Regions from separate parts of the Phascolarctobacterium sp. Marseille-Q4147 genome, predicted to be linked through region 2. Evidence: riboswitches for the same ligand, from Rfam matches in the RefSeq annotation. Region 2 holds a riboswitch; each other region holds the start of a gene.
What was found. Region 2 has a riboswitch for S-adenosylmethionine ahead of KAH19_RS00485 (MetQ/NlpA family ABC transporter substrate-binding protein). Riboswitches for the same ligand answer to the same signal wherever they lie in the genome.
Positions count from the first base shown of each region.

Region 1: another riboswitch for S-adenosylmethionine. It lies ahead of metK (methionine adenosyltransferase); the one in region 2 lies ahead of KAH19_RS00485 (MetQ/NlpA family ABC transporter substrate-binding protein).
Region 3: another riboswitch for S-adenosylmethionine. It lies ahead of KAH19_RS05170 (methionine ABC transporter ATP-binding protein); the one in region 2 lies ahead of KAH19_RS00485 (MetQ/NlpA family ABC transporter substrate-binding protein).

Region 1 covers NZ_CP072874.1:1,656,942-1,660,216, reverse strand. The annotation lists gene metK (methionine adenosyltransferase) at 175-1,353, opposite strand; SAM riboswitch class I at 1,456-1,564, opposite strand; gene coaBC (bifunctional phosphopantothenoylcysteine decarboxylase/phosphopantothenate--cysteine ligase CoaBC) at 2,210-3,275, opposite strand, start outside.
Region 2 covers NZ_CP072874.1:123,531-126,805, forward strand. The annotation lists gene KAH19_RS00480 (class I SAM-dependent rRNA methyltransferase) at 1-290, opposite strand, end outside; gene KAH19_RS00485 (MetQ/NlpA family ABC transporter substrate-binding protein) at 415-1,236, opposite strand; SAM riboswitch class I at 1,323-1,423, opposite strand; gene KAH19_RS00490 (Fe-S-containing hydro-lyase) at 1,531-2,097, opposite strand; gene KAH19_RS00495 (fumarate hydratase) at 2,113-2,958, opposite strand; gene KAH19_RS00500 (NADP-dependent malic enzyme) at 3,018-3,275, opposite strand, start outside.
Region 3 covers NZ_CP072874.1:1,106,006-1,109,280, forward strand. The annotation lists gene KAH19_RS05165 (methionine ABC transporter permease) at 1-72, opposite strand, end outside; gene KAH19_RS05170 (methionine ABC transporter ATP-binding protein) at 62-1,099, opposite strand; SAM riboswitch class I at 1,291-1,390, opposite strand; gene KAH19_RS05175 (YerC/YecD family TrpR-related protein) at 1,700-2,005, shown strand; gene hisZ (ATP phosphoribosyltransferase regulatory subunit) at 1,998-3,167, shown strand; gene hisG (ATP phosphoribosyltransferase) at 3,229-3,275, shown strand, end outside.

The DNA of each region.
Region 1 (3,275 bases), 850 kb from region 2:
GGGTTAATTATAATGGGGTAAGTTTAAATTCAGCTGAGTTTATCGTGGACAAATTATAGTTATAGATAATAATATTATACCTCTTATCAAGAGAAGTTAGCAAGTGCAAAGCCGCCGGCAGGCATAGAAAAAGCACGCTGCGGACAGCGTGCTTTCGACAGTTTTAAATTAAGCTTACAGGCCTGCCTGCTCGCGCAGTGCAGCAGCCTTTTCAGTATGCTCCCACGGCAGATCTACATCGGTACGGCCGAAATGACCATAAGCAGCAGTTTGCTTGTAGATAGGACGCAGCAAATCCAGCTCACGGATAATACCGGTCGGGCTCAGGGAGAAGTTTTTGCGAACCAGCTCAGCAATCTTGTCTTCGCTGATTTTGCCGGTGCCGAAGGTTTCAACCAGAACGGAAACCGGATGTGCTACGCCGATAGCGTATGCCAATTGGATTTCGCATTTATCTGCCAAACCTGCGGCAACGATATTTTTAGCAACGTGACGTGCAGCATAAGCAGCACTGCGGTCAACCTTAGAGGGGTCCTTGCCGCTGAAAGCACCGCCGCCATGACGAGCCATACCGCCATAGGTGTCAACGATGATTTTACGGCCGGTCAGACCAGCGTCACCTTGAGGACCGCCGATAACGAAACGGCCAGTCGGGTTGATGTAGTATTTGGTTTCCGCATCCAGCATTTCTGCGGGAACAATCGGTGCAATAACCTTTTCGATAATATCTTTGCGAATCTGCTCGTTGGAAACTTCCGGTGCATGTTGGGAAGAAATAACGATAGTATCTACACGAACAGGTTTGCCGTCATCATATTCAACGGTAACCTGAGTTTTGCCGTCCGGACGCAGGTAAGGCAGCACGCCTTCCTTACGAACCTTGGTCAGCTGCAGAGCCAGCTTGTTAGCCAGATATGCAGGCATCGGCATATAGCTTTCGGTTTCGTTGGTTGCATAACCGAACATCATACCTTGGTCGCCGGCACCGGTTTCTTCCTCAGCAGCCTGACCTTCCTTAGCCTCCAGTGCTTTATCAACGCCCATAGCGATATCAGGGGACTGCTCGTCGATAGAAATCAGCACGCCGCAGGTGTTGCCGTCAAAGCCAAATTTAGCACGGTTGTAGCCGATGTTGTTGATGGTTTCGCGGGCAATGTGTGCGATATCAACATAGCATTGGGTAGAAATTTCACCGAAAATGTGAACCTGACCGGTAGTAACGATAGTTTCGCAAGCAACACGGCCTTTAGGATCTTGAGCCAGGATGGCATCAAGCACAGCATCGGAAATTTGGTCTGCTATTTTATCGGGATGACCTTCGGTAACGGATTCGGAAGTAAATAATTTTCTCATTGGTAGCTCCTTTCATAAATAAAAAACGTTGTTGAGAGTGTTTAGATGGTATAAGAAAAGGCGTTCTCGTAATGAGAACGCCTTAAATTATTACTCTTAGCATTCTCATCTTACAGATAAACTGCAGGACTTAGCACCGTTTTACAGCTGTCACACTGCAATGGTTGCTGCGACTTCACAGGGCCATTCCCTCCATCGCTCTTGATGAGTTGTGTTAAATTGTTTACAGATGCCATTATATAACAAAATCAAGATAATGACAAGTACTTTTTTTACGAAAAATATGTGAAAATACTTTGTTGCAACTGCTTATGCTAAATAGAATTCAATTCTATTATATATAGAGTCATAATGCATACGTAGCCTTGCAAGCCTATCTTCCAAGAGCGCGGAGAAGGCTACAGATGCTATATGATTGCGACGACGGCGTACTACTGCTGCATCGAGAAACAGTCATAACGCAGATGCGACCTTGCAATCCCTACTCCAAAGAGCGCGGAGAAGGCTACAGATGCTATATGATTGCGACGACGGCGTACTACTGCTGCATCGAGAAACAGTCATAACGCAGATGCGACCTTGCAATCCCTACTCCAAAGAGCGCGGAGAAGGCTGCAGATGCTAGTATGATTGCGACGACGACGTACTTCTAGTACGTCGAGGAGCAGTCATGACGCAGATGCGACCTTGCAATCCCTACTCCAAAGAGCGCGGAGAAAGCTGCAGATGCTATATGATTGCGACGACGGCGTACTTCTAGTACGTCGAGGAGCAGTCATGACGCAGATGTAGCCTTATACGCGCTCTCTACGTAGAAGAGCGGTCATGACGCAGATGTTGCCTTACACGCGCTCTTCTAAGCGCGCTCGCGACGTATACGCAACGCCTCGTCCAAAATACGGTTCGCCACATCAACCTTCGGCATCTGCTCCAGCTCGCATACATCGCCGTTAGCATAAAGGAACTTAACGATATTGGTATCGGAGTTGAAACCGGCACCGGCAGCCGTAACATCGTTGGCTACAATCATATCAAGATTCTTTTTAACTACCTTTTCGCGAGCATTAGCCAACAGGTTTTGCGTTTCTGCAGCAAAGCCAACCAAAACCTGATGTGTTTTCTTAGCACCCAAAGTTTTGAGGATATCCGGATTTTTATCCATAACCACAGTCAGAGCATCATCTGTTTTCTTCTTAATCTTTTGGTCTGCCACATCACGCGGACGGTAATCGGCAACTGCCGCTGCCTTGATAACGATATCAACCGCATCATAAGCTGCCAGGCAAGCCTCCAGCATTTCATTGGTCGATTCAACCTGCACAGCCTTCACATTAGGCGGTACAGCAAGTGCAGAAGGACCGCTGATAAGCAGTACCTCAGCACCGCGCTCGGCAGCCATCTGAGCTACGGCATAGCCCATCTTGCCGCTGGAACGGTTGCCGACAAAGCGGACGGGGTCAATCGGTTCACGTGTACCTGCTGCGGTAACAAGTACCTTAAGGCCACGCAAATCGCCCTCACGGCCGGCAAAAAAGCTGCTCATGAACTCCACAATCTGCTGCGGTTCAGGCAGACGGCCTGGGCCGCTGGTGCCGCAGGCAAGATGACCGGAAGCAGGCGGCATTACAGTAATACCGCGGCTTTGCAGCTTAGCGATATTTTCCTGGGTTGCAGCATTAAGATACATACCGGTATTCATTGCTGGGCAGACAACTATCGGTGCCTGAGCTGCCAAAAGCGTAGTGCTCAGCAGATCATCCGCAATGCCATAGGTCATTTTAGCCAGAATATTAGCGGTAGCAGGCGCAACTAAGAAAGCGTCTGCCCAATTTGCCAAAGCAATATGCTCAACATTAAATTCCTGGTTGCTGTTCCACATGCTGGTAGCAACAGCATTACCGCTGATTTCCTTGAAGGTTAAC
Region 2 (3,275 bases):
CCCATAACCGTCAGGCGGTAATCCAGCGCATAGCGCAGACGGCGCTCCCAAAAGGCTTCGTCAAACTTATCATTAGTATTGGTGGAAATAATGCGCACACGGATTTTGGAATGGTCATTCACAAAGCCGGTGCCCAAATATTTGCCCTTGGACGTTACAACATCCACCAAGTCACCGTTGGCATACTCGCCTTCAATTTTAGTTACCTCTTCACCAAACACCCAGGGATGACCGCCGCGTGCAGCGCGCTCTCCCTTCGGGGTTACGAAAAATTTTGCATATTTACGCATATTCTACCTCACGATTTTAAGATTAGTATTTCTTTAAGTATAGCATATTTTGCAGGCGGATGCACAGAAAAAGACTGCCACCGAAATGCGTCGGCATTTCAGCGGCAGCCCTTCAATTCACAAATTAGAACGCTGCAACAACAGCGCCTTTGTATTTATCCTCGATGAACTTCTTAACCTCGGGAGAACGCAGAGCATTCATCAGCTTCTGGATTTCCGGACGGTTTTCGTCACCCTTGCGGACAGCTACGATGTTAGCATACGGAGATTCCTTCGGCTCGGTGAACAGAGAATCCTTCACCGGGTTCAGCTTAGCTTCCATAGCGAAGTTAGAGTTGATAACAGACAAATCGGTATCATCCATGGAACGCGGCAGCAGAGCAGCTTCGATTTCCACAATCTTCAGCTTCTTGTCGTTGCCAACGATATCGCCTACGGTAGCCTTAACGCCAACGCCATCCTTCAGCTTCAGCAGCTTAGCGCTTTGCAGCAGAGCCAGCGCACGGCCGCCGTTGGACGGGTCGTTCGGAATAGCAATTTTAGCGCCTTCGGGGATATCATTCAGAGATTTGATTGTCTTGGAATAAATGCCCATCGGCTCGATATGTACCTTGCCTGCAGATACAAGATTCATCTTGCGCTCGGAAACAAAGGTATCCAGATAAGGCTCATGCTGGAAGAAGTTGGCATCCAGCTCCTTATCGTTCAAAGCCAGGTTCGGTTTAACATAATCGCTGAATTCGATAATTTGCAGGTCTACGCCCTCTTTAGCCAAGGTGCCTTTGATCTGGTTGAGGATTTCAGCATGCGGTACAGCGGTAGCGCCAACCTTCAAGGTAACCTTTTTGTCAGCACCGTTGTCTGCCTTTTTGTCTCCGCCGCCGCAGCCTGCAGCAACAACTGCAAGGCTCACTAATGCCAGTAATGCAACTAATAATTTTTTCATCTTTTTTACATCCTTTCTTTATCCAACACGTCTTGCAAAACATCCGCCTAAGAAAAAAACTCCTTCTGAGGAAGGAGCCGGTCTTCCTCTCATCTTTCAAGATTACACTTGCAGGATGTAGCACCATAACCTTCGTCTGGTTGCCGGGCATCATCGGGCCTGTTCCCTCCGCCACTCTTGATAAGAGCGTGTTATTAAGATGTGAGTAATAATATATTATCCTAGTGTCTTTGTCAACATTAATCGCAAAAAAAATTAAGGGCAGAAAATCCTGCCCTTAATCTGTTAACAATGTTACTCTTTTTTATACTTGGCAATACCAACTTTATAGAAGTCATTACCCTCGCTGTCGATGCAGACGATAGCCGGGAAATCCTTAACCTCGTATCTGCGGATAGCCTCCGGTCCCAGGTCTTCGTAAGCAATCATGGTTTCGCTCTTGATTGATTGGGTGATAACAGCAGCAGCACCGCCTACAGCAACGAAATAAACAGCGCCATGCTTAGCGCAGGCATCAATAACCTCCTGGCTGCGCAGACCTTTGCCGATCATGCCGCGCATGCCCTGCTCGATCATGGTCGGGGTATATTTATCCATACGGCCGCTGGTGGTGGGGCCGGCACTGCCGACAACCTCGCCCGGTTTGGCAGGAGTAGGGCCAACGTAATAAATAACATTATTGGTCAGATCCAAAGGCAGCTTTTCGCCACGCTCCAGCGCTTCATACAAACGCTTGTGAGCAGCGTCGCGTGCAGTGTAGATATAACCGCTGATGCGTACAACGTCGCCTGCATGCAGGTCTTTGACAGTTTCTTCGGTCAGCGGAGCATTGATATATTTGATTACAGCTTCTTCACTCATCTTCAGGCGCCTCCTTTAAATTTCTGCTTCAGCCTTGCGTGCCTGGTGGCAGTTCAGGTTTACAGCGCAGGGCATACCGCCGATATGGGTATGGGTAAATTCAACATTTACAGCCAGAGCGGTAGTGCTGCCGCCTAAGCCGGAAGGACCTACACCGGTTTTGTTTACCAGCTCCAGCAGCTCGTCCTCCAGTGCCGCATAGCGCTCATCCTTATTGTGCTCGCCTACGGTACGGGTCAGCGCATATTTAGCCAGAATAGCGGCACGCTCCATATTGCCGCCGATGCCTACGCCGACGGTAATCGGCGGGCAGGGGTTCGGGCCTGCAGCACGCACGGTATCAACAACAAATTTTTTGATGCCTTCAACGCCGTCTGCCGGCTTCAGCATTTTCAAAGCGCCCATGTTCTCGCTGCCGCAGCCTTTAGGGCAAACGATAATTTTAACCTTTTCACCGGGAACAATCTTGGTGTGGATGATTGCCGGAGTATTATCACCGGAATTTTTACGATCAAATACCGGGTCGCCTACAGAGGATTTACGCAGATAGCCTTCAGTGTAGCCCTTTGCTACGCCTGCATGAATGGCAGTGTACAAATCGCCGTCAACGAAATGCACTTCCTGACCGATTTCCAGGAATACTACAGTCAGACCGGTATCCTGACACAGAGGAACAGCTTTTTTCTTAGCCAGCTCGAAGTTCTCAATCAAGGTAGCAAGGATTTCCCTGCCCAAAGGAGATTCTTCTTCAACAGCGGCATTTCTGATCTTGTCCATCATCTCCTGCGGGAGATAGTAGCAGGAATCCATGCACAGCTTGGCAATAACATCAGTGACTTCACTAACCTTTATTTCTCTCATGTTTTCATCCTCCTAAGCTCACATTGTCATTGTGAGAATAATATTTTTGATACTGCGGCTTAACGGCCGATGCGTTTAGCAGTATTGGCTCTTACAACCTCAGGATCTACAATTTTGCGTGCCAGGCCCTTTTCGATAGCAACCTTAGCTACAGCGGCAGCAACCGCCGGAGCAACACGCGGGTCAAAAGCGTCAGGTACTACATAGTCCTCACGCAGGTCTTTTTCGTCAATCAGGTCGGCAATAGCATAAACAGCAGCAACCTTCATCTCCTCGGTAATAGCGCGTGCGCGTACATCAATAGCACCGCGGAATAC
Region 3 (3,275 bases), 980 kb from region 2:
GGTAGAAGCGAAAACCATGTAGCAGGTTTCCCAAAAGGATTTTATTAAAAGGTCAATCATATCAGGACTCATAGCCAATTACCTCCGTTTTCAGATGCTGCTGATGCAGATATTCCAATGCATTTTTAATGCGCTCGCGGTTACCGGAAATCTCAATCAGCAGAGTGCCGAAGAGGACATCCTTCAGCTGGTCGGTATTACCGGAAATAATGCTTACGTCAACATCAAAATGTTTTACCATGCCGGAAATAATAGGCTCGCTGGCACTGTCACCGATGAAGGAGATACGTACCAGCAGCTTGCTGCCTTCGGTATAGGTATCGCTTAATTTCATCTGTTTAACGATATCAGGCAGCTCGGCGTTGATAACGCTCTTGGTAAATTCTTTGGTAGTGGGGTGCTGCGGATTGGTGAAAACGTCAATCATCGGGCCTTCCTCAATGATGTCGCCGCTTTCGATAACAGCAACGCGGTCACAGATGGTTTTTACAACCTCCATCTGGTGTGTAATCAGCACGATGGTCAGATTCATCTTTTTGTTGATGTCCTGCAGCAGATGCAGAATAGATTTGGTGGTCTGCGGGTCGAGAGCACTGGTTGCTTCGTCGCACAGCAGTACCTTAGGATTGCTTGCCAGGGCGCGGGCAATGCCTACACGCTGTTTCTGACCGCCGGATAACTGGCTGGGATAGTAGTTGGCACGGCTTTCCAGCTGTACCAGCTCCAGCAGAGGACGTACGCGCTTGTCGATTTCGCTCTTGCTCAGACCTTGGATTTCCAGCGGAAAAGCGATGTTATCATAAACAGTACGGCTTGCCAGCAGGTTGAAGTGCTGGAAGATCATGCCGATGCTCTGACGTGCTTTACGCAGCTGTGCTTCGCTCATGGCGGTCAGCTCCTGGCCGTCAACGAATACCTGGCCTGCGGTCGGTTTTTCCAACATATTGATGCAGCGCACCAATGTGGATTTGCCGGCACCGGAAAGACCGATGATACCGAAAATTTCGCCGGCCTTGATGCTCAGGCTTGTTTTGTACAGAGCATGGATGTCGCCGGCCTTGCTGTAGTAGGTTTTTTCTACATTAACTAGTTCTATCATTCTTGTGTTCCTTTCTAATGTGACTGCAAGTTTCAGCAGTCCTTATTTGAGTGTGAGAGATTATTTTCCAATAGAAGTCAGCGGATGTTGCTTGAGAGTCGCATTCTCCGGTGTACGTCTGCTGTCGGAATCGACGGCCGGCGTAAAAAAAATCCTTCACCGGCACGGCGAAGGATACGTTGCATCTGTAATCTTCATCTGCCGGAATTATCCGTTGGAATTGGCACCGTTCACTGATGTGTGGTTGCCGTAGCTTCATCGGGCCAGTCCCTCAGCTACTCTTGATGAAATCTCTGTTAAGTTTGAATGAAATAATCATACATCTATTTTAGGATATTGTCAACAGTTTTGCGTAAAATTTACTGAAAAACTGTAAAGCTGTAAAGCTGCGTCCAATGGATTTCAGGAATTGCTCAAATTATATCAAAATGCTAGGTAATTGTAAAGCGAAATGCGAAATTTTTTACAAAACCTGCGGAAAAAAGATTTTTTGTAAATTTTTCCTTGACTTTCGCAAGATAAAGTATTAAAGTATTTTTACGAGTTAGTGAGTTAAAGTACTATCGTTATATGCACGTAACGCACAGGAGGAAACTAAAAATGGCAGCAAATATTCATGATCATTTAACAGACCAATTATTCAAAGCGATTCTCAGCTTAAAGGATGAGGAGCAATGCTATAAATTTTTTGAGGATATCTGTACTATCAGCGAGCTGAAGGCCATGGCACAGCGCCTGGAGGTGGCGCGCATGCTGGATGAGGGCTGTATTTACGAAACTATCGTAGAGAAAACCGGTGCCAGCACCGCAACCATTTCACGTGTTAAGCGTTGTCTTGTTTACGGCGCGGATGGTTATAATTCTGTTATGCAAGTTATAAAAGAGGGGAAGAAAGAAGATGACTAATAAGGTATATCAGGTTCCCTACGGAACCAAGGATATTCTGCCGGGAGAGATGAAGACACGCCGTGGAATCGAAAATGCGATTATCAATGTTTTTGACAAATGGGGCTATGATGAGGTAAAAACACCCGATTTTGAATATGTTGATACCTTCGGCGCTGCCGGTACCAAAGGGGATTTCCGGTTTTTTGACCGCAGCAATAATCTGCTGGCACTGCGCAATGATATGACGGCGCCGATTGCCCGCCTGACAGCGACGCGCCTGCAGGGCGGCGAAAAGATTAAACGTCTTTGCTATCTGGCAAACCTTTACCGCTATGAAGAAATTCAGGCAGGACGCCAATGCGAATTTGAGCAGGCCGGTGTAGAAATGCTGGGTGCCAGCGGCGCTGCTGCCGATGCCGAGGTTATCGTGCTGGCAGCCGAAGCATTGCAGGCTGCAGGCTTGCAGAAGTTCGCTATCAGCCTGGGCCACGTTGATTTTATCAACGGCCTGGCGGAGGAAGCAGGCTTTGATGCTGCTCAGCTGCAGCAGCTGAAGGATTGCCTGCGCCGTCATGATGCTGTGGGTATGCAGCAGATGGCAGATGCGATGGAAAATATCCGTCCGGAAATCAAGCAGCTTTTTGCCGATTTCCTCTTCCTGCAGGGTGGCATAGAGCTTTTAGACAAAGTTGCTGCAATAGTAACTAACGCTAAGTGCCAAGGCGCTCTGAATGATTTGCGCAAAATCTATAAGCTGGTGGAAGCATATGGCGCTGCAGACTATTTGAGCTTTGATCTTGGCTTGTACCGTTCACTTGATTATTACACCGGTATGCTTTTTGAAGTGTATCTGCCGGAAATGGGTTATCCGGTGGCAGGCGGTGGCCGCTACGACAAGATGATGCAGCGCTTCGGCCTGGAGTGCCCGGCAACAGGTTTTGCTGTTGGCGTAGACCGCGTGCTGCTGGCTTTGGAGCGCAACGGCGTTGTTACCAACAACCGCACCTGGGACGTGCTGGTAGCCTGGAGCGAAGGCAAGCTGCCGGAGGCGATTGCCAAAGCGACAGCATTGCGCCGCGAAGGCCGCAGCGTTAAGCTACTGACCGAGGCTGCGGACCTGCAGGGAGCAGCGCTCGCCGTAAAGGAATATGGCTGTAAATCGTTAGTATATGTAGAATAAGCTTAAAGGAAAAAATTAGACGCATTAAGCTTATGGCTGGAAAATATAGAGGGGTATTTTTATGGACGAATACATTACTATAGCATTGCCGAAGGGCAAGCTGTTCGA